One region of the Massilia sp. R2A-15 genome, then DNA from elsewhere that is predicted to be linked to it. Evidence: predicted binding sites of a transcription regulator. Region 1 holds the regulator's gene; each other region holds the start of a gene.
What was found. Region 1 encodes FNR, which switches genes on or off when oxygen is low (the NO sensors DNR and NnrR bind a similar motif). Its sites were predicted from a motif close to TTGATNNNNATCAA; they were not measured.

Region 1 (7,556 bases):
GGGCGGTCGTTACAGCGACGAGTGGCACCGCACCCACCTGGACAATCCGCGCGACGTGGTGCCGGAGTCGAACATGCCGAACTACCCGTGGCTGGCGCGCACCAAGCTGGTGCCGGAAGACGTCGTGCCGAAGATGCGCGCGCTCCAGCGCCTGTCGGTACCGTATTCGGAGCAGGAAATCAAGGAGGCGCCGGCGCAGCTGGCGGACAAGACCGAGCAGGATGCGCTGATCGCCTACCTGCAGGGACTGGGCACCTTGATCAAGACAAGGAACTAGCATGGCAATCGAACGTATTTTTGACAGCGCGAGCAGCGTGATGACCGTCGTCAGCTTCGCGACCTTCGTGGGAATCCTGCTGTGGACCTTCGCGGCCCGCCGCGGCGCCGACTTCGACAAGGCCGCGGCGCTGCCGTTCGCCGACGAGGAGGAGTACGAGCATGGCTGATTTCGTCAACGGCTTCTGGGACTACTACATCAGCATCATCACGCTGCTGTCGATCTTCGGCTGCGGGATCCTGCTGTGGTCGCAGTCGAAGCACCGGGTCAAGGCCGGCGCCGGCGCCACCACCGGGCACGTGTGGGACGAGGACCTGACCGAGCTCAATACGCCGATGCCGCGCTGGTGGATGTGGCTATTCTACATGACCATCGTGTTCGCGCTGTGCTACCTGGTGCTGTACCCCGGCCTGGGCAGCTACGCCGGCAGGCTTGGCTGGAAATCGGCCGGCGCCTACCAGTCCGAACTCAAACAGGCGGAGGCGGAATACGGCCCGCTGTTCGACAAGTATGCGAAACAGGACCTGAAGACGGTGGCGGCCGATCCGCAGGCGCGCCAGATCGGCGAACGGCTGTTCCTGACCTACTGCGCGCAGTGCCACGGCTCCGACGCGCGCGGCGGCAAGGGCTTCCCGAACCTGACCGACAGCGACTGGCTGCATGGCGGCGAGCCGGCCACCATCAAGGCCACCATCATGCACGGCCGTACCGGGCAGATGCCGCCGATGGGCGCGGCGCTGGGTTCGGACAAGGATATCGAGAACGTCGCGCATTACGTGCGCAGCCTGTCGGACCTGACCACCGACCCGATCAAGGTCGCCTTCGGCAAGACGAAGTTCGCCGCCTGCGCCGCCTGCCACGGCGCCGACGGGCACGGCAACCAGGCGCTGGGCGCGCCCAACCTCACCGACAAGGTCTGGCTGTACGGCGGCAGCGCCGACACCATCATGGAGACCATCCGCAAGGGCCGCACCAACACCATGCCGGCGTTCGAGGCGTTCCTGGGCGAGCCGAAGGTGCATGTGCTGGCCGCCTACGTCTGGAGCCTGTCGAACGAGAACGGCGGGGAAGCGGCAAAATGAGTGATGCAGCACCCCGCGAGACCGTCATCAAGATGTACGCCGCGCGCGAGGAAATCTATCCGCGCGAGACGAAGGGACGCTACGCCTCGCTGCGCTGGGCTTGCGTCTGGCTGACCCAGATCGTGTTCTACGGCTTGCCCTGGCTGCGCTGGAACGACCGCCAGGCGATCCTGTTCGACCTGGGCGCGCGCAAGTTCTACATCTTCGGGGTGGTGCTGTGGCCGCAGGACTTCATCTACCTGGCCGCGCTGCTGATCGTGTGCGCGTTCGCGCTGTTCCTGGTCACCGCAGTGGCGGGGCGCGTCTGGTGCGGCTTCGCCTGCCCGCAGACCGTGTACACCGAAATCTTCATGTGGATCGAGCGCCGCATCGAGGGCGCCCGCAGCGCGCGCATCCGGCTCGACCGCCAGCCATGGAATGCCGACAAAATCGCGCGCAAGGGCACCAAGCACGCCGCATGGTTCGCGGTGGCGCTGTGGACCGGGTTCAGCTTCGCCGGCTACTTCACGCCGATGTCGACCCTGATGTCCGAAGTATCGGCGCTGCGCCTCGGTCCGTGGGAGACGTTCTGGATCCTGTTCTACGCGCTGGCCACCTACGGCAACGCCGGCTGGCTGCGCGAACAGGTCTGCAAGTACATGTGCCCCTACGCGCGCTTCCAGAGTTCGATGTTCGACAAGGACACGCTGATCGTCACCTACGACGCCAAGCGCGGCGAACCGCGCGGCGCGTTGGGCAAGGCGCAAGGCGACTGCATCGACTGCGGCATGTGCGTGCAGGTTTGCCCGACGGGCATCGACATCCGCAAGGGCTTGCAGTATGAATGCATCAGCTGCGCCGCCTGCGTGGACGCCTGCAATTCGGTGATGGACAAGGTCGAGCGCCCGCGCGGGCTGATCCGGTATTCGACCGAGCAGGCGCTGGCCAGGGGCTGGTCTTCGGCCCAGGTGCGGGCCCGGTTGCTGCGTCCACGCGTGCTGATTTACACCACGCTGCTGGCGCTGATCGGCGGCGCGCTCGGCGCCGCGCTGGCGTTGCGTACGCCGCTCAAGCTCGACGTGATGCGCGACCGCGGCGCGATGGGCCGCGAAGTCGAGGACGGGGTGATCGAAAACGTCTACCGGCTGCAGGTGATGAACACCGCGGAGACGGCCCACACCTTCCGCATCTCGGTGTCCGGCCTGCCGTCGATCCGGCTTGCCACCACCGACATGACGAAGCTCGACGGCGCCAGCGCGCGCGCCGTCGCGGTGCGCGTGCAGGCGCCGCGAGAAGGCGCCAAAACAGGATCGAACCGGATAGAATTCGGCCTGACGGCCGTGGACGATCCGGGCCTGGCAGTGACGGAGAAGGCCGTTTTCATCGTGCCCAAACAATGAAGAAGAAGGAGACACCCATGCACAGCGCTTCACTTCCGCTCGCCGGCGCCGGCGCGGCGCCCTGGTACACCCACCGCTGGCCGTGGCTGCTGATGTTCGGCCCCGCCTTCGTGCTGGTGGGCGGCGCCTTCGCCGGCTACCTGGCGACCACCCGGCCCGACGCGATGGTGGTCGACGACTACTACAAGCAGGGCAAGGCGATCAACCAGGACCTGCGGCGCGACCGCGCGGCGACCGCGCTGCAGCTTGCGTTCGAGGCGCGCTACGATCCGGCCAGCGCGACGCTGTCGGGCAGCATCCGCAGCGCCGGCGCGCCGCTGGCGGCGCCGATCTACATCTATTTGGCGCATCCGACCCAGCCGGCCAAGGACCTGCGGCTGCTGGCGACGCCCGACGCCGCAGGGCATTTTTCGCTGGCCCTGCCGATGCTCGAGCGGGCGCACTGGCAGGTGGTGGTGGAGGGTTCGCGGCGGGAGTGGCGGCTGGCGCGCAGCTGGAGCTGGCCGCGCCGGCAGGGCGTGGAGATCCTGGCCGACGCGCCGGAGGCCCGATGAAGCGGGTCGCGATGATCGTGCTGTGGCCGTCGTTCCTGGCGGCGGCGCTGGCCGAGGGCTGCTTCTTTGCGCTGTTCGATCCAGCCGAACTGGTTCGCCTGGAGGAGACGGGACTGGCGCCGATGGCGATCTACGGCATCGGCTTTTTCCTGTTCTGGACCCTGTGCGCGCTGGCGAGCATGCTGACGTGCTACCTGGCCTTTACGCCCGAAGGCGATCCGCCGTTTTAACCCATGGCGGGTCAGGTCCTGCGGACCTGACCCCATTTTGATTTCGCCACAGATTATCGAAAATACCGGTGCAATCGCGCTGTCGTCGAGATTCTCAACTTGGGGTCAGGTCCGCGGGACCAGACCCCGGCTTACGACATGGGGTGGCACTGCTCGGTGCCGGCGGCCATTGCCTTGAGCAGCGCCGGTTCGAGCAGGGTGACTTCGCGCTTGTCGACCCGGACCAGGCCCTGCTTCTTGAAGCGCGACAGCAGGCGGCTGATGCTTTCGATGGTCAGGCCGAGGTAGTTGCCGATGTCCTCGCGCGACATGCGCAGCTGGAAGCTGGTGGCCGAGTAGCCGCGCGCGGCGTAGCGCGCCGACAGATTGATCAGGAATACCGCGAAGCGCTGTTCGGCGCGCATATTGCCAAGCAGGAGCATGACGTTCTGCTCGCGGGTGATTTCCTGGCTCATGATGCGGTGGAAGTGGCGTAGCAGCGTCGGCACATGGGCGAACAGGTCTTCCAGGTCGGCAAACGGAATCTCGCACACCTCGCTGTCTTCCAGCGCCACCGCGTCGCAGTGGTGGCGGTCGCCGCTGATGGCGTCCATGCCCAGCAACTCGCCGGCCATCTGGAAGCCGGTGATCTGCTGCTCGCCGGCCGCGTTGATCTGGTAGGTCTTGAAATGGCCGAAGCGGATCGCGTACAGGTTGCGAAACGGCTGGCCCATCTGGTACAGGCGCTCGTCGCGCGCGACCCTGCGGCGCTTGCCGATCACGTCGTCGAGGCGCGTGATGTCCACCGCGTCCAGGCCCATCGGCAGGCAAAGCTGATGCATGCTGCACGCCGAGCAGCTGGCCTTGAGCGCGTGCATGTTGAAGTGCACGGGGGCGAGGTGGGGGAGAGGGTGTTCCATAATCCCCATTATAAGCCCCGGGGCGGGGCCCTGCCAAATTGTTGAGCAATCAACGGCGGGCGAAGCGCACGTCGATTTCGGTGACCCTGGCGTCGCCCTTGGGCTTCTTCGGCTTTTTCGGCTTTTTCACCACTTCTCCGCGGGTATTGGTGACGGGCACCCGGTGGTCCGGTTCGAATCCCGGCTCGTCGACGCGCTGCAAGGTTTGCTTGGTCAGTACCTCGATGGCGGCCAGCTGCACCACTTCGTCGGCGCACACCAGCGACACCGCTTCGCCCGAGGCGCCGGCGCGCCCGGTGCGGCCGGTGCGGTGCACGTAGTCCTCGGCGACGATCGGCAGGTCGAAGTTGACCACCAGCGGCAGGTCGTCGATGTCCAGCCCGCGGGCGGCGACGTCGGTGGCGACCAGGATGCGCGCTTCGCCGGCCTTGAAGCGCTCGAGCGCGCGCAGGCGCGCCGGCTGCGGCTTGTCGCCGTGGATCGAGTCGGCCGCCACGCCGTGCGCCTGCAGGGTGTCGACCAGCTGGTCCACGCCCTTGCGGGTCTTGACGAACACCAGCACCTGGCCCCAGCGCTTCTTCTTCAGCAGGTGCATGAACAGCTCGGGCTTGCGCTTCTTGTCCACCGGGACGATCCACTGGGCGATCGCTTTCACGGTCGTGTTGCGCGGGCTGACTTCGATACTGAGCGGGTCGCGCAGCAGCTTGCCGGCCATCGCGCGGATCTCGTCGGAGAAGGTGGCGGAAAAGAGCAGGGTCTGGCGGCGCGCGGGCAGGGCGGCGAACACGGCATCGAGTTCGCGCGCAAAACCCAGGTCGAGCATGCGGTCCGCTTCGTCGAGCACCAGCGTCCGCACCTGGTCGAATTTCACCGCGTTCTGGCGGTGCAGGTCGAGCAGGCGCCCGGGCGTGGCGACCAGCAGGTCGAGTCCTTTGCGCAGCTTCATCATCTGCGGGTTGATGCTCACGCCGCCGTATGCGACGTGGGTGCGCAGCGGCAGGCTGGCGCCGTACGCAAGGAAGCTCTGATGGACCTGTTCGGCCAGTTCGCGGGTCGGCACCAGCACCAGCGCGCGCACCGAGTTGGACGCGACTTTCGTGCCTTCCATTGTCAGCTTCTGCAGGATCGGCAGCGCGAAGGCGGCGGTCTTGCCGGTGCCGGTCTGGGCGGCGGCCATGACGTCGCGGCCGGCCAGCACGGCCGGAACGGCCTGCGCCTGCACCGGCGTCGGCGTTTCGTAGCCGAGTTCGGCGAGGGTACGGACGAGCGGGTCGATCAGGCCGAGGGAGACAAACGACATGGGTAGCACCTGGTAATGGACGAAAACGGCAACAGTTTACCCTGTCGCGCACCGACAAGTGCGGGAAGCGGCAATCCGCGCCTACGCGGACGCGGCGGACGCGGCGACGGCCGGCTGCGCGACAGTCGGCTTGAGCGGATCGTGCTTGTCCTTGCAGGCCGCCAGCAGCAGGCAGGCGAGGGCGAGCGCGGTCCAGCGTGCGGGGCGGCGATCCATGGGCGGGTTCCTCCGGGTTGATGTCAAGGCCTTCGTGCTGACTCGATCATACCCGCGCCGGGCGGCCGGCGGCGCGCCTTACTTCGGGTTGGCCTCGACGTACAGTTCGCGGCCGTTGACGAAGTTTCCGTCCGGGGAAATGGTGATCAGGTGCATGCCCATGTCGCTCAGGTCGAGCCGCTTGAGCTGCTCTTTCGACAGGCGCAGGATGTAATTGCCCGGCAACACGCTGGACATGACGAAGTAGCCGTCCGAGGCGCTCCTGGCGGTGCCGACGACCTTGTGACTGGCGTCGACCAATTCGAGCTCGAGGGAGCCGACGGCGCGCCGTTCGCCACCCACCAGCATATAGGTGGTGCCGTCGATCTCGCCGGTGACGCTGACGGCGAAGTCGAGCTGGCTGACCTTGCCCGGCCGCGGCACGACGCGAAAACCCTTCTGCTGCGCGGCAAGCTGCGGGTCTTCCAGCGTCGTCACGTCGAAGCCGATGTCGACGTTTTGCTTGACCGGCAGGCGGTTCAGGTAGGCGATGCCGTCGGGGCCCGTGCGCGCCAGGGTGCCGCCGCCGTTGACGGTGAAGCCGGCGCCCTCGAGCGGCTGCTCGCCCGGATCCATCACGCCGTTCTGGTTCTTGTCGAGGAACACGCGCACCGAGGCGGCGCCGGTCGGCGCCATCGGCTGGGCCTCGGTGATCCAGCGCCCGCGGCGCGGATCGAGGCCCATCGCGACGAACAGCTGGACGCCCACGCCGTACTCGCCGCGGCTCGAATAATAGCCGTTCACGCCCAGGCCGAAACTGCCCAGGCTCTTGTTCATGCCCGCCGTGATGCGGTATTCCGGCTGCTGGAAGCCGCGCTGCACGCCGACGTTGAGCAGGTAGCCGTCGTCGAGATATTTGTCGGCGGAGATTGCCAGGGTCGAGGTGGACAGGTGCGGCTCGATGTTGTACTGCAGCTGGCCGCTGACGCCGATGCCGGCCACGCGGCGGCTCGCCTGCAGCAAGCCGTCGGCCGTCTTGACGCCGCTGTGCGACTGCCAGCGCAGGGCGTTGGTCACCGAGGTGCCGAACTTGTAGGCCGAGACGCGCCCGGACAGCTCGATGTTCTGGGCGTCCGACGCCAGCCGGTCGCGCTGCACCTGGAGCGACACCGGCAGGCGCGCGCCGGCGCCGGCCGGTAGCGAGCCGTCGAGCTGCAGCTCGTCGCGCGAGCGGATCGGGTCGCGTGAAGGCAGGTACAGTTCGCTGGAGAAGTCCTTGAGTTCGGCGTGGCTGGCGCCGACCGACAGGCCGAAGAGCTGGGTCTTGAGCGCGACCTGGGCCAGCTGGCCGCCGCCGTCCGAGGTGGCCAGGTCGGCGCTGACGATGTAGGAATTGAGATAGCCGTGCAGGCCCAGGTTGGCGAAGCGCTTGTCCTTGCCGTCCTGCGCCAGGCGCACCAGGCCGCCGTTGGCGCTGAGCTGGCGCGTCAGGCCCCAGTCGAACTGCGCCACCGAGCGCGCGTGGCCGGACTCGTCGCGCTGGCGCGTCATGCTGTAGTAGGCCTGGCCGGGCGCGATCATCGACTGCTCGAGCAGGAAGCTCTGGCGCTCGACGCGCAGCTGGCCGAGCGGACCGTGGA
Region 2 (7,556 bases), 1.4 Mb from region 1:
CGCGGCGCCGCTGACGTCGGACGCCCGCGTCGTGCGCTACTGCACCAACTGCGCAACGGTCGAGGCGATCAACGTGATCGAAGTGAACGGCGAAGGCAACTACATCGGCACGCTGGGCGGCGCAGTGGTCGGCGGCCTGCTGGGCAGCCAGGTGGGCGGCGGCAGCGGCCGTACGGCGGCCGAAGTGGCCGGTGCACTGGGTGGCGCCTATGCCGGCCGCAACATCGAGCGCAACAATGCGCGCCAGACCCGTCACTTCGAAGTGGTGATCCGCTTCGCCAACGGCGGCACCCAGACCGTGCAGTACGCTAACGATCCTGGCCTGCGTGTCGGCGAAAAGGTGAAAGTCAACGACGGCGTGCTCACGCGCGACAACTGATCCTCGTCAGTGATCGCCCGAAGCCGGTCCCGCAAGGGCCGGCTTTTTTCATTAGAATGAGGATCGCTCACCGTTCGAGGGATCCATGCGCAGCCTTTCATTCAAGCAGGTGGACGTTTTCACCAACGTCCGATTCATGGGCAATCCGGTTGCCGTGGTGCTCGAAGGCGAGGGCCTCTCCGGCATCCAGATGCAGCGGATCGCCAACTGGACCAACCTGTCCGAGACCACCTTCGTGCTGCCCGCCACCGAGGCCGGCGCCGACTACCGGCTGCGCATCTTCACCCCGAACGCCGAACTGCCGTTCGCCGGCCATCCGACCATCGGCACCGCGCATGCGCTGATCGAGTCCGGCGCCGTGCAGCCGAAAGACGGCGTGCTGGTGCAGCAGTGCGCGGCCGGCTTGGTCAGGCTTGAAGTGTCGGCCGAGGCGGGCGGCGAGCGCTGGATTGCCTTCGACCTGCCGGCCGCCAGGTTCACGTCCCTGTCGGCCGACCATGTCGGGGAGCTCGAGATGATCCTCGGCGCCTCGCTGGAACGGGAGCCGCCGCCGAAGATCGTCGATGTCGGTCCGCGCTGGCTGACCGTGCAGCTCGAGTCGGCCGAAGCGGTGCTGGCGCTGCAGCCCGATATGGCGCGCATGAAGGCGCACGATCTGCGGATCGGCATCACCGGCATCGTGGTGTTCGGTGAATACCCGGCCGGCCACTGCGCCCGCATCGAAGTGCGCGCCTTCGTGCCGGCGCACGGCATCGATGAAGATCCCGTGTGCGGCAGCGGCAATGGCGCGGTCGGCGCCTTCATCCGTGACAGCGGCCAGGTGCACCATTTCGGCAGCGACTTCATCGCCGCCGAGGGCGTGGTGGTGGGCCGGGCCGGCGTGGTGCGGCTGTCGGTATCGCCCGGCCGCATCCGGGTCGCCGGCAAGGCGGTCACCTGCATCGAGGGGAGCCTTCGGGTCTGACGGCAGAAACAAAAAACCCGCCATGCGGCGGGTGAAAAGGGGTTCGGGGGACGGTCAGGCCGTCGTGGCGAGGACCTGGTCGTCGCCCGGCGTGTCGGCTTCGACCTTCTGCTTGGCGGCGGTGGCCTGCTTGGTGCGCGAACGCGAAGGCGGCAGCCGGCGCAGCGTCTTGAGCGCCTCGGCGTCCTTGATGCCGATGGTGCGCTGGTCCACCGTGATCAGGCCGATTTCGTTGAACGCCGACAGCGTGCGGCTGACCGTTTCGAGCGTCAGGCCCAGGTAGCTGCCGATCTCGTGGCGCGTCATGCGCAGGTTGAACAGTTTGCTCGAGTAGCCCATCGCGGCGAAGCGGTCGGCCAGCGACACCAGGAAGCGCGCCACCCGCGCTTCGGCCGACAGGGCGCCGAGCATGCCGATCATGGCCTGCTCGCGCACCAGTTCCCGGCTCATCACGCCGTACATCACGTTTTCCAGTTCCTGGTGCACGCGCCCGAGCGCGGTCAGCTTCTTGAACGGCAGCAGGATCAGGTCGCAGTCCGACAGCGCCACCGCTTCCGAGGCGTAGTGGCGGGTGTGGATGCCGTCCACGCCCAGCATGTCGCCCTTCATCGGGAAGGAGAGCACCTGCTCGTTGCCGAATTCGTCGATCAGCACCGTCTTGAGGAAGCCGGAGTTGACGATGTACAAGGTGTCGAAGGCCTGGCCGATGGTGTGCACGCGCTGGCCGGTCTTGAACTGGACGTGCTGGAACAGCAATTCTTCGGTGTTGACCGACACCGCGGCGGTGATGTGAAGCAAGTCGCAGACTTCTTTCAGGTTTGACCACAGCCGTCCTTGTCGCTGGCGGCCAGCTTCCATCGGAGACGAGTGCATGTTCGGCGAGGAAGTGGAACGTGGTTCTGACGTTTGCGTGGACATTATTCTCATCTCCATGTGAAGGAACTTTTAGTTTCAGGCTGCAGGCGATCACAAGTGGGAACATCGATCGAGTAACCGCCGGGACCGGTGCTTCAACAGTGATGGAACAGTGCGCTGGGCCAAACTCACGTAAATGAAAATTACCGCGAGCAAGTCGGATCGCTGAATTCAGTATGCCAACACGAGTTCGGCATGGATATCAGCGAACACTGAATCTGACGGTAGGAAGGGGCGCGAGAGTGTAGGAGAACTCTTACGTCGGCAACGAATCGCCAGAGTGAAAACAGCTGGATGGGCGGAATTGCCAATCGGGGTAATAGGAAACTGCTAGGTACCAACTACGCGACACGAATGGCACGAAATCTCCAGGCCATGGTCTAAATCTTTTGGCCGTTTCAGGTTTTGAAAGGCGACAAGAGGCGGTGCGCGACTGCGTACTGCACCATTTCGGACAGCGACGTCATTCCCATCTTCTGCATGATACGCGTCTTGTGGGTACTTACGGTTTTCACCGACAGGTGCAGGCTGTTGGCAATTTCGGTGATCGACTTGCCGCCCACCAGCAGCGAAAACACTTCGAATTCCCGGTCCGACAGTTGCTTGTGCAGCAATTGCTCGTTCGGCGTCATGATATTCAACGCCAGTTGTTCGGCCACTTCGGTGCTGATGTAGGGCCGGCCCGACGCCACCTTGCGGATCGCGCCGACCAGCTGGGTGCCCGCGCTTTCCTTGGTCAGGTAGCCCTGGGCGCCGGCGCGGATCGCCCGCACCGCATACTGCTCTTCCTCGTGCATGGTCAGGATCAGCATTGCCAGCTTCGGCGATTCGCTCTTGATCTGGCGGATCAGGTCGACGCCGCTGCGCCCCGGCATCGACAGGTCGAGCAGCAGCAGGTCGAAGCCGCCCTGGCGCACGTGCGCGAGCACTTCGAAACCATTGATGGCCTCGCCGACGATATCGATGTCGGCGGCGCCGTCGAGGATGCGCTTGAGTCCTTCGCGCATGATCGTGTGGTCGTCAGCAATGACAATACGGATCATAAGGTCGCCATATAGATAAGAGGGTTGCCGCAGCTTCGGGCCTGGCGTACATCCAAGCGTACGTCCATCCTGCGTCCGGGCGCAATACCGTAAATGATAGGTTGACGAAACGGCGATCGTGCACTACGCGCCCGGTTCCTTGATAAGACGGTGCACCAGCACCGGCTTCTGGGTATGCGACAGCACCTTGTTGGTGACGCTTCCGAGCAACAGTTGACCCCAGCCGCTGCGTCCGTGCGAGCCCATGAAGATCAGGTCGCAGCCGCGTTCCTCGGCCACCTCGACGATCTTCAGCGCCGCCGAGTCGGCGAACGCGGTCATCGCGTTGTGCACCAGGCCGCACTTGGCCGCTTCGGCCTCGATCGGCGCGGTGTGCTCGGCGCCGGTGCGCTCCATGGTCTCGACGTATTCTTCCTCGATCGGGTAGGAGGGCGGGATGATTTCCACGTACACCGGATACTGGTACTCGGGCGCCACGAACAGCACCAGCACCTCGGCGCCCATCTGCTGGGCGAATTTGACCCCGGCGCAGGCGGTGTGCTTCGATACCGCCGAACCATCAGTCGTGATCAGAATTTTCCGGTACATGCTGTGCTCCTCCGACAAGAGATGTCATTTTGTATTGTAGTTGGGGTTTGGCCTATTGTAAGAACGCACACGATTGATCTTGCTCAACAGTGAACTCTCGGCGCTTCCTGCCGGCCCCGTGCGTACCGCCGGCGCGACGAAATACAACACTTCTTCGCTCAAAAGTGTTGCTATCACGCGATTTGGTTGGCATCGCGATAAGTTCCCCCATTGAAATCAATCAAGCCTTGCGCCGGGAGATTTACCAACGGCAACTACGCTGCTAAACTCGTGGCAACGCGGATCGAGCTCCGCTTCCGCTTTGCCCGGACCCCGCACAGCCCCACCCCGACACCGCAATAGATCATTGCAAATTAGCAAATTATGGAGAAGCAGGTATGACCAACGCCGCTGATGATTTCGACGCACTATTCGACGAGGTGTCCGCGCAGCGCGACGCCGCGCCGGTAGCGCCGGCTGCCGCCGCGCCAGTCCCGGCAGCGGCCGCGGAAGACGACCTGGAGGCACTGTTCGATCAGGTCGCCGCCGCGCGTCCGCCCGAGCCCGCCGCCGCCGCGCCTGTCGCTGGCGAGGCCGATGCCGCGCCGGCCGACGCCGCCGGCGCCAACAATCCGATGTTCGAGCGCCTCGGCGGCATCGTGCGCCTGCTGCACGACTCGCTGCGCGAGCTGGGCTACGACAAGGCCCTGACCGAAGCGTCGTCGCAGATCGTCGACGCCCAGGACCGCCTGGAATACGTCGCCACCCTGACCGAGCAGGCCGCCAACAAGGTGCTCAACACCCTCGACGACGGCATGCCGGCGCAGGACGTGCTGGCGAAGCAGGCCAAGGAAATGGAAACGCGCTGGGCCGAGCTGTTCGACGGCAAGCTGTCGATCGACCAGTTCAAGGCGCTGGCCGGCGACTCGCGCCAGTTCGCCCAGGCCGTGACCGCCGCGACCGACGCCGAAAAGGCCCGCCTGCTCGACATCATGATGGCCCAGGACTTCCAGGACATCACCGGCCAGCTGATCAAGAAAGTGGTCGCGATCACCAAGACCGTCGAGCACGACCTCGCCCAGCTGCTGCGCGACAACGCGCCGCCGGCGGTGCGCGAAAAGCTCGCCGCCGCCAAGCCGGCGCTGATGTCCGGCCCGTCCGTGCCGTCGATGGCGCTGGACCAGGATAATGTCGACGACCTTCTTGCCGATCTGGGGTTCTGATGGACGATATGCTCAAGGATTTCGTCGTCGAGGCGATGGATCTGGCGGTCAACGTGGAAGAGCACCTGCTGCGGCTCGAGCGCGATCCCGACAACAAGGAAACGCTCAACGCGGTGTTCCGCTCCTTTCACACGATCAAAGGCGGCGCCGGCTTCATGAACCTGACGGCGATGGTGGCCGCCTGCCACCTCACCGAAAACCTGTTCGACGCGCTGCGCAACGGCGCCGCGCCGGTCACCCCGCTGGCCATCGAGGCCGCGCTGCAGGCGTCGGGCTTTGTCGCCGACCAGCTCACCGACCTGAATAACGGCGCCGCGCCCGAGCAGCTGGCGTCGATGCCGGACTCGCTCGAACGCATCCTGGTCGACGCCATCGAAGGCAAGGAAAACGTGCCGGCCAAGGCTGCGCCTGCGCCAGTCGCGGCGCCGGCCCCAGTCGCCGCCGCTGTCGTCACCGCTCCGGGCCCGGATGGCCTGGACTGGGAGGCGATGTACATGGCGGTGGTGCCGGCAGGGACTTACACCCCGGCGGTCAGCAAGCGCGATGAGGCGGTCGCCGCCGCGCGCGCCGCCGCGGTGGAAGCGGCGCCGCTGTCGGCCGCCGCCGCCGCGGCCAAGCAGGCCTGGGACGGCACCGAGCGCCGCGAAGAAAAAGTGCAGGAGTTCCGCGCCGCCTCAGCGCCGGCCAAGGAAGACTCGATTCGCGTCGACGCCGTCAAGCTCGACGCGCTGCTCGAAGTGGCCGGCGAATCGGTGCAGGCCGCGAACCAGGCGGCAGTGCTGCTCGAGCGCCTGTCGCAATTCAAATTCGACGGTCCCGCCGCCAGCCTGATGGCGACCCTGACCGAAACGCTGGAACGCGCCTCGCGCTACTCCGCCGAACTGCAGCGCGCCACCCTGGCGACCCGCATGCAGCCGGTCGGCCGCCTGTTCCAGAAATTCCCGCGCCTGGTGCGCGAGCTGGCGAAAGACCTCGGCAAGGACGTCGAGCTGACCATCGAAGGCGCCGAGACCGAAGTGGACCGCGTCGTCGTCGACAGCCTGTACGACCCGCTGGTGCACATGCTGCGCAATGCGCTCGATCACGGCGTCGAGTCGCCCGAGCAGCGCGTCGCCACCGGCAAGCCGGCCAAGGCCTACATCTCGCTCAAGGCATGGCAGGAAGCGAACAGCGTCATGATCGTGCTGCAGGACGACGGCAAGGGCATGGACCCGGCCGCGCTGCGCAAGAAGGCCTTCGAAAAAGGCCTGATCAACGAGAACGGCGCCCCGAGCGACGAAGAAGCCTACCAGCTGGTGTTCCTGCCGGGCTTCTCGACCAAGGAGCAGGCCACCTCTGTGTCGGGCCGCGGCGTCGGCATGGACGTGGTGAAGACCGCGGTGGAAAAGAACCGCGGTGCGATCCATATCGAATCCTCGCTCGGCCACGGCACCAAGTTCGCGATCCGCCTGCCGATCGAACTGTCGATCGTGCCGACCATGCTGGTGTCGACTTCCGGCGCCGCGCTGGCCCTGCCGATGGCGGTGGTCCAGCGCGTGGTCGAACTGCCCGACACCTTCATGAACGTCGGCGGCGCCCCGGTGCTGAAGGACCAGGGCCGTCCGCTGCCGGTGCGCTCGCTGGCCGGCGCGCTCGGCTACGAGGCGTGCTCGGAGAAGGTCGGCATCGTCGTCGCCGCGCCGCAGCCGTACATCCTCGCGGTCGCCGCGGTGGACGGCACCGCCGACCTGGTGATCAAGCCGATGACCGCCATTTCGGTCGAAGGCATCACCGGCACCGCGCGTTCGGCCGAAGGCGAACTGGTACTGGTGGTGGGCCTGTCGTTCCTGATGGACGGCTGCCGGGGGACGGTGAAGCTCGCCGCGTAAATTAGACGCACAAATCCGCTGCGCGGGCGAAAGATCCGCGCACCGGCGAAACACACGAAAATGCCCGCTGGCACCCAGCGGGCATTTTTTATTTGCAATTTAAGTTTTCATTGCACGGAAAATTTGCATAAATTGCAGATCATGCAAACAATGTTCAAAATGACCACCGCTACTGACGCAGTGCACAAATATGGCATAATCAATTGAGCTACCTGATCCACGCAGTCGTTTCATCTTGGGTTTCACCTTAAAGACATGAATAGAACGCTCTACGACAAACTCTGGGAATCGCATGTGGTGCGTGCCGACGACGACGGCACGACGGTCCTCTACATCGACCGCCACCTGGTGCACGAAGTGACCAGCCCGCAAGCGTTCGACGGGCTGCGCGCGGCGCACCGCCCGCTGTGGCGCACCTCCGCCAACCTGGCCGTGGCCGACCACAACGTGCCCACCACCGACCGCCGCGACGGCATCGCCGATCCCACCTCGCGCCTGCAGGTCGAAACGCTCGACGCCAACGCGAAGAGCTATGGCCTCACGTACTTCAACATGAACGACAAGCGCCAGGGCATCGTGCACGTGATCGGACCGGAG
Region 3 (7,556 bases), 1.3 Mb from region 1:
ATTGCTCGCGCCAGGCGGCACGATCCGCAAGCCGCTGTGCGACGGCAAGGTGGTGTTCGAAGGCGAGCTGGCGATCGTGATCGGCAAGACCTGTTTCGACGTCAGCGAGGAAGAAGCGCCGCAGTACGTGTTCGGCTTCACCTGCGCGAACGACGTGACGGTGGCCGACATCATCAACCGCGATCCGACGTTCGCGCAGTGGTGCCGGGCCAAGGGCTTCGACACCTTCTGCCCGCTCGGGCCGGTGATCGCGACGGGACTTGACCCGGCGATGCTGGTGGTGCGCACCATCCACAACAACGAAGTGCGGCAGGACTACCCGGTGAATGACATGGTGTTCTCCGTGGCCCAGCTGGTGAGCAAGATTTCGAAAGACATGACTTTAAATCCGGGCGACGTCCTGTTGTGCGGGACGTCGGTCGGCGTGGGCTCCATGCGACCAGGAAGTACGATCGAAGTCGAGATCGATGGCATAGGCAAGCTCAAAAACCGGTTCGAGTAAACTAGGTGGGAGCACGTCATGAAGATAGCAGTGATCGGAGCTGGGGCAATCGGTGGTTATGTCGGCGCTAAGCTGGCACTGGCCGGCGAGGATGTGACGTTCATCGTCAGGGGCGCCAACCTGGAGGCAATTCGCGCCAGGGGAATCAAGCTGATCGAGAACGACGGAACGGAAAAGGTGGCGCCACACGTCAAGGCCACCGACAACTACGCGCAGGCGGGTGTGCAAGAGCTGGTGATCCTGGCGCTGAAAGCACACCAGGTCGACGCCGTCGCCGACGAGGTGTCGAAACTGATGGGCCCGGACACGGTGGTGGTGACCATGCAGAACGGCATCCCGTTCTGGTATTTCCACCGCCACGGCGGGCCGTTCGAAGGACATACGGTGCACAGCGTGGACGCGAGCGGCAACCTGGCGAGCAAGATCGCGCCAGCGCGCATTCTCGGCTGCGTGGTGTATCCGGCGGCGGAACTGATTGCGCCGGGCGTGATCCAGCATGTCGAGGGGGAGCGCTTCCCGCTGGGCGAGCTGGACGGGTCGATCAGCCCGAGGGCGCAGGCGATTTCCGAAGTGTTCCAGCATGCCGGCCTGAAGGCGCCGGTCCTGGACAACATCCGGGCCGAAATCTGGCTCAAGCTGTGGGGCAACGTCTGCTTCAATCCGATCAGCGCGCTGTCGCATTCGACGCTGGTCGATATCTGCCAGTATCCGCTGGCGCGGGAGCTGGCCGCGGAAATGATGCTCGAAGCGCAGGCGGTTGCCGCCAAGCTGGGAATATCGTTCCGCGTCACGCTGGACCGCCGCATCGAAGGCGCCGAGAAGGTCGGCAAGCACAAGACGTCGATGCTGCAGGATGTGGAGGCGGGGCGCGGGCCGGAGATCGACGCGCTGGTGGGGTCGGTGGTGGAGCTGGGCAAGCTGACCGGCACGCCGACGCCGCACATCGACTCGGCCTACGCGCTGGTCAAGCTGCTCGAGCGCACCATGAGCGAGGAGCACGGCGGCGTGAAGCTCGTGCCGGCGTAAGTACTGTCGGGGTCTGGTCCTGCGGACCTGACCCCATCTTCAGCAATCGGGAAAAACAAAACCCACCGCATGCGGTGGGTTTTTCATTTGCTGCCGGCGAGAGTTACAGGCCGTAAGCGTAAGCTGCGTCCGACTTGTCGCCGCCGGTTTCGGCGTCGAGCTGTTCGCGCAGGTTGAGCATGAAGAAGGCGCCAATCAGCGCAGCGAACGAGAAGGTCGAGCCGGTAGGTGCGGTAGCGGTGATGGTCGTCATGTCAAGCTCCTGAAGGTTTGTTGAATTCGATAGAGATGAGTCTACGGAAGACTGTCGAATCGATCCAATTTCGAGTTCTGATATGGGATATCACTCGACGAGATGCCAGCAAGACCGGAATGCGTTTTCGGTCGCTGCAAAAAACAAAACCCACCGCATGCGGTGGGTTTTTCATTGCGCCGCGCTGATTCCGCGGCATCGCTGTTTCAGCGGGAATTACAGGCCGTAGGCGTAAGCTGCGTCCGACTTGTCGCCGCCGGTTTCGGCGTCGAGTTCTTCACGCAGGTTGACCATGAACAGGGCGCCGATCAGCGAAGCGAACGAGAAGGTCGGTGCTGGGTAGGTCGAGCCGGCTGGTGCGGTGGTGGTGATGGTGGACATGTGCATCTCCTGAAAGTTGGTGGAATTCGATAGGTGAAATTCTACGGAAGACCTTCGAAGCAATCCAATTTCAAGTTCTGATATGAGGTATACGCGTTGCGAATATTGCCTATGACAAACCGGGCTTTTCGCGCGTTCTCTTTTTTTTGTTTGGGGGGCACTTTTTCAGCACCAGTCCCCGCCATTCTCAGATTTTTCCTTGATTCTTCAGGCGCGACAGCGTTTCCGGCGACAGGTTCAGGTAGGACGCCAGTTCCTTCTTCGGCAGCCGCTCGAACAGTTCCGGATACTTGCGCATGAAGCGGTGCACGCGGCCAGGCGCGTCGAGCAGGTGCAGCGTGATGGTGTGCGCCATGATCGAGCTCATCAGGTTCATCACCTCGTATTCAAACGCGGCCTTGACCGTGCTGTGGCTCTCGAGGAAGTTGACCCACTGCTGCAGCGGCATGCGCGCCACGCGCGCCTTGGTCACGCAGACGATGCTGTACGGCGTCGGCGTGTGCAGGCGCCACGCCGCATAACTGGTTTCGATGTCGCGTTCGGCAGGAAAGCGCAGGATCATCTCCTTCGCTTCCTGGTTGGTCACTACGCGCTTGAGAATGCCGTCGAGCACGAAATACTGCTCCATGTCATGCACGCCCTGGTTGAGCAGCAGGTCGCCTTTCTGGTGGTTCTCCACCGTCAGGTAAGGCTCGAGCGCCTCCATCTCGCTGTCGCGCAATTCTTTCAGCACGACATTCTGCTTCAGCTGGACGCGAATAATGTTTCGCTCGGGATGGTTTGCGACTAACGTCATGAGAGATTCACTACCTAATTTCACAAGAGCCGACATCATGCGGCGAAAATTGACCTCGGTCAATGAGAGATATCAGAGCGACTCGCTATAGTGGGCGCACTAAAAGACGGGCTGCACATCGACTCAGATCGAAGCTTGTACTGACAGTCAAACCGCAGCACCTTATCGAATTACTGGAGGAGACATCTCATCATGACAGACACCACGCAAGCACAAGAAATGACCGACGGTTTCCATCTGGTCATCGATGCCCTCAAGCACAACGACATCGACACGATCTTCGGCCTGGTCGGCATTCCGATCACCGACCTGTGCCGCCTGGCCCAAGCCCAGGGCATGAAATTCATCGGTTTCCGCCACGAGCAACACGCAGGCAACGCTGCCGCGATTGCCGGCTACATGACCAAGAAACCAGGCATCTGCATGACCGTGTCGGCTCCAGGCTTCCTGAACGGCCTGACCGCACTTGCCAATGCTACCACTAACTGCTTCCCGATGATTTTGATCTCGGGCTCGTCCGAGCGTGAAATCGTCGACCTGCAGCAGGGCGACTACGAAGAGATGGACCAGCTGAACGCCGCCAAGCCATACTGCAAGGCCGCCTACCGCATCAACAAGGCCGAAGACATCGGCATCGGCATCGCCCGCGCCATCCGCTCGGCCGTCTCGGGCCGTCCAGGTGGCGTCTACCTCGACCTGCCGGCCCAGCTGCTGGCCCAGACCCTCGACGCCGCCCACGGCAAGCGTTCGCTGGTCAAGGTGGTCGATGCCGCTCCTGCCCAGCTGCCTGCGCCCGACTCGGTCCAGCGCGCACTGGACGTGCTGAAAGGCGCCAAGAAGCCGCTGATCCTGCTGGGCAAGGGCGCAGCCTACGCTCAGGCCGACGCCGACATCCGCGCGCTGGTCGAGAAATCGGGCATTCCTTACCTGCCGATGTCGATGGCCAAGGGCCTGCTGCCTGACACCCACGCGCAGTCCGCATCGGCGGCCCGCTCGTTCGTGCTGGCCGAAGCCGACGTGGTCCTGCTGATCGGCGCGCGCCTGAACTGGCTGCTGTCGCACGGCAAGGGCAAGACCTGGGGCGCGATTCCGAAGAAATTCATCCAGATCGACATCTCGCCGACCGAGATCGACAGCAACGTGGCGATCGCCGCACCGCTGATCGGCGACATCGGCTCCTGCGTGCAGGCACTGGTCAAGGGCATCGACGCCGGCGGCTACCAGAAGCCGTCGGCCGAGTGGACCGGCGCGATCGCCGAGCGCAAGGACAAGAACCTGACCAAGATGGCCGCGACGCTGGAGCAGAATCCATCGCCGATGAACTTCCACAGCGCGCTGCGCGTGATCCGCGACGTCGTCAAGGCCAATCCGGAGATCAACATCGTCAACGAAGGCGCCAACACGCTGGACTACGCACGTTCGATCGTCGACATGTACCAGCCACGCAAGCGTTTCGACTCGGGCACCTGGGGCATCATGGGCATCGGCATGGGCTTTGCGATTGGCGCGGCCGTCATCTCCAAGAAGCCGGTGATCGCGATCGAAGGCGACAGCGCATTCGGCTTCTCGGGCATGGAACTGGAAACCATCTGCCGCTACGACCTGCCGGTCATCACGGTCGTGTTCAACAACAACGGCGTGTACAAGGGCACCGATCCTAACCTGAACCCGAACGACCCGAAAGACGTGCCGGTCACTTCCTTCGTCAAGGGCGCGCGTTACGACAAGATGATCGAAGCGTTCGGCGGCATCGGCTACAACGTCGAGACCCCGGAAGAGCTGGACAAGGCGCTGAAGGAAGCGCTCGCTTCGGGCAAGCCGACCCTGATCAACGCGGTGATCGACCCGAACGCAGGCACCGAGTCGGGCCGCCTGACCAACCTGAATCCGCAAAGCGGCAAGAAATAATTAAAAGCGGCACCCACGAATACTTAAGGAGAACAGCATGAGCAACAAACCGTTGGAAGGCATCAAGATCATCGACTTCACCCACGTCCAGGCAGGACCGGCTTGCACCCAGATGCTGGCATGGTTCGGCGCCGACGTGGTCAAGGTCGAGCGCCCAGGCGCGGGCGACGTGACCCGTTCGCAGCTGCGCGACATCCCTGGCGTCGATGCCCTGTACTTCACTATGCTCAACAGCAACAAGAAGTCGCTGACCCTCGACACCAAGACCCCGGCCGGCAAGGAAATCCTGACCAAGCTGATCAAGGAATCGGACGTGCTGGTCGAGAACTTCGGTCCTGGCGCACTGGACCGCATGGGCTTCACCTGGGAACACATCCATGAACTGAATCCTGGCATGATCGTCGCATCGGTCAAGGGCTTCTCGGATGGCCACCACTACGAAGACCTGAAAGTGTACGAGAACGTGGCGCAGTGCGCAGGCGGCGCCGCATCGACCACGGGCTTCGACGACGGTCCTCCAACCATCTCGGCTGCCGCGCTGGGCGACTCGAACACCGGCATGCACCTGGCCATCGGCATCCTGACCGCACTGCGCGGCCGCGACAAGACCGGCCAGGGCCAGAAGGTGGCCGTGTCGATGCAGGACTCCGTGCTGAACCTGTGCCGCGTGAAGCTGCGCGACCAGCAGCGCCTGGACCGCGTCGGCTACCTGGAAGAGTATCCACAGTACCCGCACGGCAAGTTCGACGACTTCGTGCCACGCGGCGGCAATGCCGGCGGCGGCGGCCAGCCAGGCTGGGTTCTGAAGTGCAAGGGCTGGGAAACCGATCCGAACGCGTACATCTACTTCACCATCCAGGGCCACGCCTGGGAGCCGATCACGCGCGCCATCGGCAAGCCTGAGTGGGCCAACGATCCGGCCTACATGACCGCGGCGGCACGCCAGGACAAGATCTTCGACATCTTCGCGACGATCGAAGAGTGGCTCAAGGACAAGACCAAGTACGAAGCGGTCGACATCCTGCGCAAGTTCGACATCCCATGCGCGCCTGTCATGACGATGAAGGAACTGCTGAACGATCCGTCGCTGCGCGCCAGCGGCACGATCGCCGAAGTGCAGCACAAGGAACGCGGTTCGTACTTCACCGTCGGCAGCCCGATCAAATTCTCGGACACCAAGGTCGAGATCACCGGTTCGCCGCTGCTGGGCGAGCACACCGATGAAGTGCTGGAAGGCCTCGGCTACACCCAGGCACAGATCGCTGCCCTGCACGAGCAGAAGGTAGTGTAAGGATCAGGGCGGCGCCAGCCGCCGTTGATTGCAGGCGGCGCACTGTGGCATCATGCTGCGGCGCGCCGTTTTTTATTCCTTCAGCAGAAAAGGAGCTTGCATGAGCACCAGTATCGATTTCAACCAGTTCGTCGGCGCCCTCGGCGACGGCGTCATCGTGTGCGACGCCGGCGGTGCGATCACCGTCTGGAATGCGGCGGCCACGCGCATCTTCGGCTTCACCGAAGCGGACGCGATCGGCAAATCGCTCGACATCATCATTCCCGAGCGCCAGCGCCAACGGCACTGGGACGGCTATCACAAGACGATGGCCACCGGCGAGACGCGCTACGGCAGCGACGTGCTGCGCGTGCCGGCGCTGCACAAGGAAGGCAAGCCGCTGTCGATCGCGTTCACGGTAGCGATGCTGTACACGCCCGACGGCAAGGTGTCGGCGATCGTCGCCATCGTGCGCGACGAGACGGTGCGCTGGAGCGAAGAGCGCGCGCTCAAGACCAAGCTGGCGCAGCTCGAAGCGAAGGCTGCGGCGCCCGCGGCGCAGTAATCCTGCCGCGCTTTGCTCCATCTGGAGACAGCCCGCACCGTGCGCAATACCGTGAAGTCAAGCCGTCGTACCTGCGCAGGCAGGTACCCATGCTGAGCGTGCTTTACCTCGTCGGCACGCTCGGTATGGGGGAAACGCATGCGTTTCCCCTGCGCGGGTACGACGGTTTTTAAGCTAACGCGTATTCGTGCAGTGCTGATTTATTCTTTCACTTAACGGCATTACCGCACGTTTCGGGTTTTTCATGCGCGTCAGCGGGAGCGCCGGCCGGCTAGCTGCTCGGGCCTACTTGCCCTCGAGGTCCGCGCGCTGTCGTTGTATTTCACGCAGGTGATCCCGCATGGAGATGAGGGTCATCTTCGCACCGAAGTCGGCAGGATCGACCCGCAGCTCCTGCTCCAGGCCTACGATAAAGCCGCGGACTTGCTCGATGCGCTGTTTCAGGCGCTGCAGTTCGTCGTTGCTCATACCAGGATAAATCCTATTCCTTGCGGCGTCCCGCCGTCGCGCGTGAAGCCGAACCAGCCAAGCCAATAGGACAGCATCGCGATTCTCGTATTCGGAACCTGATAGACGTCGCAATGGTAGCTTGTCCTGCAATGACGGCGGTCGAGCAGCATGGCAAATTGCGCCAGTCCTTGCTCGTCGAGGCTGGCGGCCGACGCATGGTTCCAGACCACGAGCAGATCCACATCGGCCGGATCGAGCGCGGCGCAGGCGAAGGAGCCGACGATCCAGACATCGCATTTGACGCCTGTCTGCGCCAGTTCATTGAGAAACTCTGTCAGGCCCGCCGCAAGCATGCGGCGCCGGCGCGAGCCCGGAAAAGGACGAACGAACATCGTCGCGATGTCC
Region 4 (7,556 bases), 190 kb from region 1:
GCTGCGCTACGCCGCGCTCGGCGCCATGTGCGCGCAGCACGGCGTGCGCCTCATGCTGACCGCGCACCACCTCGACGACCAGGCCGAAACCGTGCTGCTGCAATTGCTGCGCGGTTCCGGAACGGCCGGCCTGTCCGGCATGGACGCGGCCAACAGCGCGCCCGAACTGCTCGGCAATCCCGATTTGGTGATGGCGCGGCCGTTGCTGCCGGTGTCGCGCGAGGCGCTCGAGGCGTACGTGAAAGCGTACGACATCGCCTATATCGACGACGAATCGAACACCGACCCGCGCTACGCCCGCAACGCCCTGCGACTGCAGGTGATGCCTGCGCTGGCGCAGGCGTTCCCCGGCTTCCAGGAACGCTTCGCGCGTAGCGCCGCGCACGCCCAGTCGGCGCAGCGCATGCTGACCGAACTGGCGGCGCAGGACTTGGCCGGCTGCCTCATCGATGACACCATCGACGTCGCCAAGCTGCGCGCCATGAGCATCGACCGCGTCCAGAACTTGCTGCGCCACTGGTTCGCCACGCGCGCGCTGCGCATGCCGTCGACCGCCTGGCTGGCCGAGATGGTGACCCAGTTGGTGGAAGCGCGGCCGGATGCTCAACTGCTCGTCACGCACCCCGACTGCCACATCCGCCGCCATCGTGACCGCCTGCACATCACCCCAAAGCTCGAAGACTTGGCCGGCATGCGCGACCCGGACGACGAAGGCGTCATCGTCCGCCATGCCCAGGCGTTCAAATGGCAAGGTGAAAGCGAAATCGCGTTTCCAGATTACGGCGGCACGCTGTATTTCGACGCGGCGGAGCAGGGCATCGACTCCGCCTGGCTGCGCGCGCAAGCGCTGCAGATCGACTTCCGCAAGGGCGGCGAAAAGCTCAAGCTGGCCGCCAACCGTCCCACGCGCAGCCTGAAGTATCACTACCAGGCCTGCGACGTCCCTGCGTGGGAGCGCACGCGCCTGCCGATCGTCAGCGCCGGCAAGGACCTGCTGTTCGCCGCCGGCATCGGCATGGATTGCCACCATCTCGGGAGCGGTCCCGGCATCGCTTTGCGCTGGAAAAGCGACCTCTCCAGCTAACATTCGAAAAGCGCATTACCATATACCCATAAGGTATAGGTTTTGGCTTGTTCTTTTGCATAGCAGCATGTAGAGTAAAGCCCTCTTTTTTATTCATCCTAGAGCGGAAACAGCACCCAAATGGCTTTAATTGTCCACAAATACGGCGGTACGTCGATGGGATCGACGGAACGCATCAAGAACGTCGCCGCGCGGGTCGCCAAGTGGCACGATGCCGGCCACAAGATTGTCGTGGTGCCGTCGGCGATGTCCGGCGAGACCAATCGCCTGATCGGGCTGGCCAGGGAAATCATGGGGCAGCCGGATCCCCGCGAGCTGGACATGATCTGCTCGACCGGCGAACAAGTGTCGGTGGGCCTGCTGGCGATGGCGCTGCTGGCGATCGGCAAGGACGCCGTTTCCTACGCCGGCTGGCAGGTCGCGATCAAGACCGACTCCTCGTTCACCAAGGCGCGCATCCAGTCGATCGACGACGCCAAGGTGCGTGCCGACCTCGACTCCGGCAAGATCGTCATCATCACCGGCTTCCAGGGCGTGGACGAAGAAGGCAATATCTCGACCCTGGGCCGCGGCGGTTCGGACACTTCGGCGGTGGCGATCGCCGCCGCGATGAAGGCCGACGAATGCCTCATTTACACCGACGTTGACGGCGTGTACACGACCGATCCGCGTGTGGTGTCGGAGGCGCGCAGGCTCAAGACGGTGACGTTCGAAGAGATGCTGGAAATGGCCTCGCTGGGATCGAAAGTGCTGCAAAGCCGCTCGGTCGAGTTCGCGGGCAATTACCGCGTGCCGACGCGCGTGCTGTCGTCGCTGACCGATCCCCTGATGCCGCTCGAAGAAGAAGCCAATTCGGGCACCCTGATTTCGTTTGAGGAAGATACAAATATGGAACAAGCCGTCATTTCCGGCATCGCCTTCAACCGCGATGAAGCCAAGATCACGATCCTGGGCGTGTCCGACAAGCCGGGCGTGGCGTACCACATCCTGGGGCCGGTCGCCGATGCCAACATCGAAGTCGACATGATCATCCAGAACCAGTCGGTGGACGGCAAGACCGACTTCACCTTCACCGTCTCGCGCGGCGACTATCAGCGGGCGATGGGCGTGCTGGAAGGCGTCAAGACCGACATCGGCGCGGCCAGCGTCACGGGCGACGCAAAGGTGTCGAAAGTATCGGTGGTGGGCGTGGGGATGCGCAGCCACGTGGGCGTGGCCTCGCAGATGTTCCGCACGCTGTCGGAAGAGGGCATCAACATCCTGATGATCTCGACCTCCGAGATCAAAATTTCGGTGCTGATCGACGAAAAATACATGGAGTTGGCGGTGCGCGCGCTGCACAAGGCCTTCGATCTGGAAAAAGAGTAACTTTTTCGAAAAAAATGGGCGGGTTCCATTGACCAAACCCGCTCTCAACCGGTACCATTGCGGACTTCTGATCTAGCGAAGGTTTTGCTGGATGGGAAAGGAGACGTGGCCGAGTGGCCGAAGGCACATCCCTGCTAAGGATGCATACGGCTTATACCTGTATCGTGGGTTCGAATCCCACCGTCTCCGCCAGATTCAAGAAAAAAGCTCCCTCCTGGGAGCTTTTTTTTCGCCTTTTATTCGCGTCATTCGGCGCTGCGTAACCGACCCTCACGCTCAGGCGCTGACGACATCCCAATGTATTAGCACAACACCGCCGCCGTCTGCCCAACAGCCATGGCGCCAAGCCGCTCGCATTTGATATGCAGCAAAGGTTTTTTTGCGCTATCACAGCATAGTGAGTGAAACCATGGCCCAAGGGGAAATCCATGCAACTCCAATTCCTCGGCGCGACCGGCACGGTGACCGGGTCGAAATACCTGCTCACTTCAGGGAAGGCGCGGATTCTCATCGATTGCGGCTTGTTCCAAGGCTATAAACAGCTGCGCCTGCGCAACTGGGCGCCCCTGCCCATCGCGCCGTCCGAGATCGATGCGGTGGTGCTCACCCATGCCCATCTGGATCACAGCGGCTACTTGCCTCTGTTGGTGAAAAACGGCTTCCGCGGCAAGATCCTCAGCAGCGTGGCGACCTTCGACCTATGCAAGATCCTGCTGCCGGACAGCGGCCACCTGCTCGAAGAGGAGGCCAACTACGCTAACCGACACGGCTTCTCGAAGCATGCCCCGGCCTTGCCGCTCTACTCCGAAGCCGACGCTCTGCGCGCGCTGAAGCTGTTCGCGCCAGTCGAGTTTGGCAAGCGCTTCAAGATTGCCGGCGATCTGAGCGGAACGATGGCACTCGCCGGCCACATCCTGGGCGCGGCCATCGTGACGATCGGCGACGGCCCCCGCACCATCACATTTTCCGGCGACCTTGGGCGGCTGCACGATCCGATCATGGTCGCCCCCGCACCGATGGCGCCGTCAGACTACCTGGTGGTCGAGTCCACCTACGGCGACAAACACCACGATCCGACCGATCCGGCCATCCTGCTCGCAAAGGTAATTCGCGAAACCGCCAGGCGGGCCGGGGTGACCATCATTCCGTCCTTCGCCGTGGGCCGCGCGCAGTCATTGCTGCACTACATCGCCGAGCTCAAACGCAAGGGCGAGATCCCGGCCGTGCTGCCGGTCTACCTGAACAGCCCGATGGCGGTCGATGCGACCGCACTCTACGAGCGGCACTTGAAGGAGCACCGGCTGTCGCGCGCCCAGTGCGAGCAGATGCACCACGCTGCAACGATCGTCAACAGCGTCGAAGAATCGATTGCGCTGAACGAGCGGCGCGGGCCGATGGTGATCATTTCCGCCAGCGGCATGGCCACCGGCGGGCGGGTGCTGCACCATCTGAAGGCATTCGCATCGGATCCGCGCAACACCATCCTGTTCGCGGGATTCCAGGCGGGCGGCACGCGCGGCGCGGCCATGGTCGCCGGCGTGGACGCGATCAAGATCCACGGCGCCTACGTGCCCGTGCGCGCGCAGGTGGCGCAAATCGACAATCTCTCGGCGCATGCCGACGCCGACGAAATCCTCACCTGGCTCGGACATGCCGAAGCTCCGCCCAAGCGCACCTTCATCGTGCACGGCGAGCCGGCGGCGGCGGACGCCCTGCGCAAGCGCATCGAGGAAGAGCTGCACTGGAATTGCGAGGTTCCCGAGTACCTGGAACAGGTCGAACTGCCATGAGCACCGGAGACGCCGGGGCGTCGCGCGCCGTCGCCGCCGACAGCCTGCGCCTGCGCCGCCTGGGCATCGATACTTACCAGGAGCTGGTGGTGTACTTGCGGAGCAACTGCCAGATCATCAAGTCCGAGGGCTTCGAGGCGAAGTCGCGTGTCGAGGTCAGGCGCGGCGCGACCCATATCGTCGCCACCGTCAACGTGGTGCATTTTTCGCTGCTCGCCGATGACGAAATCGGCCTGTCGGAGGCCGCCTGGCGGGCCCTCGGCGGCATCGACGGCGAACTTGTGCAGCTGGCCCATCCCGAACCATTGAAATCGTTTTCCGCGGTGCGCGCAAAAATCTACGGCCGCCCGCTAGGCACCGATGCGGCCGGCGCGATCGTGCATGACATCGTGGCCGGCCGCTATGCCGACATCGAACTGGCGGCGCTGATCACGGCCTGCTCGGGCAACCGCATGGACCCGGCCGAAACCATCGCCATGACCAGCGCGATGGTGCAGAGCGGCGCCCACCTGCGCTGGGATTCGCGCGTGGTCGTCGACAAGCACTGTGTCGGCGGCTTGCCGGGAAACCGGACCACCTTGCTGGTCGTGCCCATCGCGGCCGCGTGCGGATTGACGATTCCGAAGACGTCCTCGCGCGCCATCACGTCGCCGGCCGGCACCGCGGACACCATGGAAACGCTGGCCCCCGTCAATCTGGACCTGGCCACCATGCGGCGCGTGGTCGGGCGCGAGGGCGGCTGCATCGCGTGGGGAGGGGCCATTTCGCTCAGCCCGGCCGACGACCTTCTGATCCGCGTCGAGCGCCCGCTCAGCCTCGACAGCGATGGCTTGCTGGTCGCGTCGGTCCTGTCGAAGAAAATTGCGGCCGGATCGACCCATGTCCTGATCGATATTCCGTTTGGCCGAAGCGCGAAGGTGCGTTCGGCGGAGGCGGCGCGCGCGATCGGGGAGCGCATGCGGCTGGTCGGCGACGCGCTCGGCATTGCGGTGCAGGTCGTGCTGACCGACGGCTCGCAACCGGTTGGCTGCGGCATTGGTCCCGCACTCGAGGCCTGGGACGTGCTGCGGATTTTGAAGAACGAAGCCGGCGCCCCTGATGACCTGCGCCAGCGCGCATTGACGCTGGCCGCCGGGGTGCTGGAAATGGGCGGGGCTGCGCCGGCGGGCGAGGGGATGGCGATGGCGCGGGAAGTGCTCGAGAACGGGGCGGCGTGGACGAAATTCCAAGGCATCTGCGATGCCCAGGGCGGAATGCGGACGCCGCCGCGTGCGCGCTTCACGCATGTCGTCGAGGCGCTGCACAGCGGTACCGTGGTGGCCATCGACAACCGCAGACTGGCGCTGGCGGCCAAGCTGGCCGGCGCGCCGAAAGCGGCAGCGGCCGGCATCGCCTTTCACGCGCCGCTCGGCAGCGTGGTTGGCGCCGGGCAGGCATTGTTCACGCTGCATGCCGAGTCGTCTGGCGAACTCGCCTACGCGCTGGCCTACGCGCGCGCCCAGGACAACCTGGTGTCAATACAGGAAATGTGATCTGGCTGGGCAACACGCCGCCAGGATTAATTTCTCATTGACACCGGCTGGCGAATGGATGACCCTCTTGTTTTGCTTTTATTTTCATTCCCGGTGTGAAGGAGAATTGATGTCCGAACTCAAAGTGAATTGCTTCGCCGTGTCGCTCGATGGCTTCGGCGCGGGCCCGAATCAGAGCCTGCAAAATCCAATGGGAGAGGGGGGCGGCGGGCTGCATCAGTGGTTCCGCGGCACCCGCACATTCCAGCGCATGATGGGCGACGAATCCAAAGGAACGGACGGTCCGGACGAGGACTTTGCCGCCCGTGGTTTCGAGAACGTCGGCGCCTGGATCCTGGGCCGCAACATGTTCGGCCCGGTGCGCGGACCATGGCCGGACGACGAATGGAAGGGCTGGTGGGGAGATGAGCCGCCGTACCACGTCCCCGTGTTCGTGCTGACCCACTATCCCCGCGCTCCGCTGGAGATGAAGGGTGGCACGACCTTCTACTTTGTCACCGACGGCATCGAGTCCGCCTACGCGCAAGCCATTCGCGCCGCAAACGGCAAGGACGTGCGTCTGGGCGGTGGCGTGGCGACCGTCCGCGAGTTTCTGCAGGCCGGCCTGGTCGACGAGATGCATCTGGCAATCTCCCCGGTGTTGCTGGGATCCGGTGAATCATTGTTCGCAGGACTGGATCTGCACACCATGGGATTCCGCTGCGTCGAACACGTGCCGACCCAATTGGCAACGCACGTCGTGCTGCGGAAGAAGTAAGCCGTCCAGCGGGCTAGCGCAACCGTGCGCTCGCTCGAATCCGCTTGCTGGAGTATGCTGAGATGGAATCAGCCGGGCGCCTCGCGCCGATGACAGCTAGCAAGCCGGGCCTGCCGCAGCACAGGCCTGGCGCCTCCGACAACGCGGATGGAACCCACACACGATCCATGGTGGCTGGCGCCGCAGCCGCAACCAACGGCTGAGCAAGCGGCCGGCTTGTCGCAGGCCGAGGCGGCGCTGCGGCTCGCCCGCTATGGCGCCAATCAGTTTCGCGACCAGCCATCAAGATCGCTGCTCTGGCGCTACCTGACCCGCTTCAAGAATCCGCTGGTGCTGATCCTGCTCGGCGCCAGCGTCGCCTCGGCGTTTTCGGGCGAAATCGCCAATTCCCTGATCGTCGCCGCCATCGTCCTGTTCAGCGTGACCCTGGACTTTGTGCAGGAACACCGCGCAAACACCGCGGCGCAGGCCTTGTCGCAATCCGTTTCGGTCCGCGCCATCGTCGTGCGCGACGGCGAAAAGACGCAGATCCCGGTGCGCCAGGTCGTCCCCGGCGACATCGCGCTGGTCTCGGCGGGCGACCTGATTCCGGCCGACTGCCGCGTGCTGGAGTCGAACGACTTTTTCGTGCAGCAGGCGCTGTTGACAGGCGAGTCCTACCCGGTCGAGAAATCCCCGGGAATGCTGCCCGGCACCGCGCTGGACCTGCAGGAGGCGACCAACGCCGTCTTCATGGGCACCTCGGTTGTCAGCGGCAGCGCCCGCATCCTCGTCGTCAACACGGGAGCCGCGACCGAGGTCGGCAAGATCGCCGATACCCTGACCCGCGCGCCGCCCCGCACGTCGTTCGAGCTCGGTACGCGCCGATTTGGCATGCTGATTCTGCGGCTGACCGTCCTCATGGTCATGTTCGTCCTGCTCGTCAATGCCTATTTTCACCGGCCAGTACTGGAGTCCTTCCTGTTCGCCGTGGCGCTGGCCGTGGGTCTCACGCCGGAGCTGCTGCCGATGGTGGTCTCGGTGAC

Region 2: Q4S45_RS13595 (universal stress protein) is a predicted target of FNR. The motif match lies at 3,963-3,976, and genes of this name have one in related genera.
Region 3: oxc (oxalyl-CoA decarboxylase) is a predicted target of FNR. The motif match lies at 3,008-3,021, and genes of this name have one in related genera.
Region 4: Q4S45_RS06240 (MBL fold metallo-hydrolase RNA specificity domain-containing protein) is a predicted target of FNR. The motif match lies at 2,810-2,823, and genes of this name have one in related genera.

What each region holds. Positions count from the first base shown of each region.
Region 1 covers NZ_CP131935.1:1,550,983-1,558,538, forward strand. Annotated here, with positions in the region: gene ccoO (cytochrome-c oxidase, cbb3-type subunit II) at 1-277, shown strand, start outside; gene Q4S45_RS07025 (CcoQ/FixQ family Cbb3-type cytochrome c oxidase assembly chaperone) at 279-446, shown strand; gene ccoP (cytochrome-c oxidase, cbb3-type subunit III) at 439-1,359, shown strand; gene ccoG (cytochrome c oxidase accessory protein CcoG) at 1,356-2,738, shown strand; gene Q4S45_RS07040 (FixH family protein) at 2,756-3,292, shown strand; gene Q4S45_RS07045 (hypothetical protein) at 3,289-3,522, shown strand; gene fnr (fumarate/nitrate reduction transcriptional regulator Fnr) at 3,654-4,421, opposite strand; gene Q4S45_RS07055 (DEAD/DEAH box helicase) at 4,471-5,721, opposite strand; gene Q4S45_RS07060 (hypothetical protein) at 5,803-5,937, opposite strand; gene Q4S45_RS07065 (collagen binding domain-containing protein) at 6,016-7,556, opposite strand, start outside.
Region 2 covers NZ_CP131935.1:2,938,648-2,946,203, reverse strand. Annotated here, with positions in the region: gene Q4S45_RS13615 (glycine zipper 2TM domain-containing protein) at 1-379, shown strand, start outside; gene Q4S45_RS13610 (PhzF family phenazine biosynthesis protein) at 465-1,343, shown strand; gene Q4S45_RS13605 (Crp/Fnr family transcriptional regulator) at 1,398-2,201, opposite strand; gene Q4S45_RS13600 (response regulator transcription factor) at 2,657-3,301, opposite strand; gene Q4S45_RS13595 (universal stress protein) at 3,425-3,889, opposite strand; gene Q4S45_RS13590 (protein phosphatase CheZ) at 4,267-5,091, shown strand; gene Q4S45_RS13585 (chemotaxis protein CheA) at 5,091-6,959, shown strand; gene leuC (3-isopropylmalate dehydratase large subunit) at 7,215-7,556, shown strand, end outside.
Region 3 covers NZ_CP131935.1:2,810,262-2,817,817, reverse strand. Annotated here, with positions in the region: gene Q4S45_RS13035 (fumarylacetoacetate hydrolase family protein) at 1-502, shown strand, start outside; gene Q4S45_RS13030 (2-dehydropantoate 2-reductase) at 521-1,528, shown strand; gene Q4S45_RS13025 (hypothetical protein) at 1,632-1,781, opposite strand; gene Q4S45_RS13020 (hypothetical protein) at 1,998-2,162, opposite strand; gene Q4S45_RS13015 (Crp/Fnr family transcriptional regulator) at 2,350-2,958, opposite strand; gene oxc (oxalyl-CoA decarboxylase) at 3,151-4,866, shown strand; gene frc (formyl-CoA transferase) at 4,904-6,157, shown strand; gene Q4S45_RS13000 (PAS domain-containing protein) at 6,258-6,701, shown strand; gene Q4S45_RS12995 (hypothetical protein) at 6,987-7,169, opposite strand; gene Q4S45_RS12990 (hypothetical protein) at 7,166-7,556, opposite strand, start outside.
Region 4 covers NZ_CP131935.1:1,356,917-1,364,472, forward strand. Annotated here, with positions in the region: gene tilS (tRNA lysidine(34) synthetase TilS) at 1-1,084, shown strand, start outside; gene Q4S45_RS06230 (aspartate kinase) at 1,205-2,452, shown strand; tRNA gene Q4S45_RS06235 (tRNA-Ser) at 2,552-2,644, shown strand; gene Q4S45_RS06240 (MBL fold metallo-hydrolase RNA specificity domain-containing protein) at 2,881-4,242, shown strand; gene Q4S45_RS06245 (thymidine phosphorylase family protein) at 4,239-5,774, shown strand; gene Q4S45_RS06250 (dihydrofolate reductase family protein) at 5,884-6,531, shown strand; gene mgtA (magnesium-translocating P-type ATPase) at 6,679-7,556, shown strand, end outside.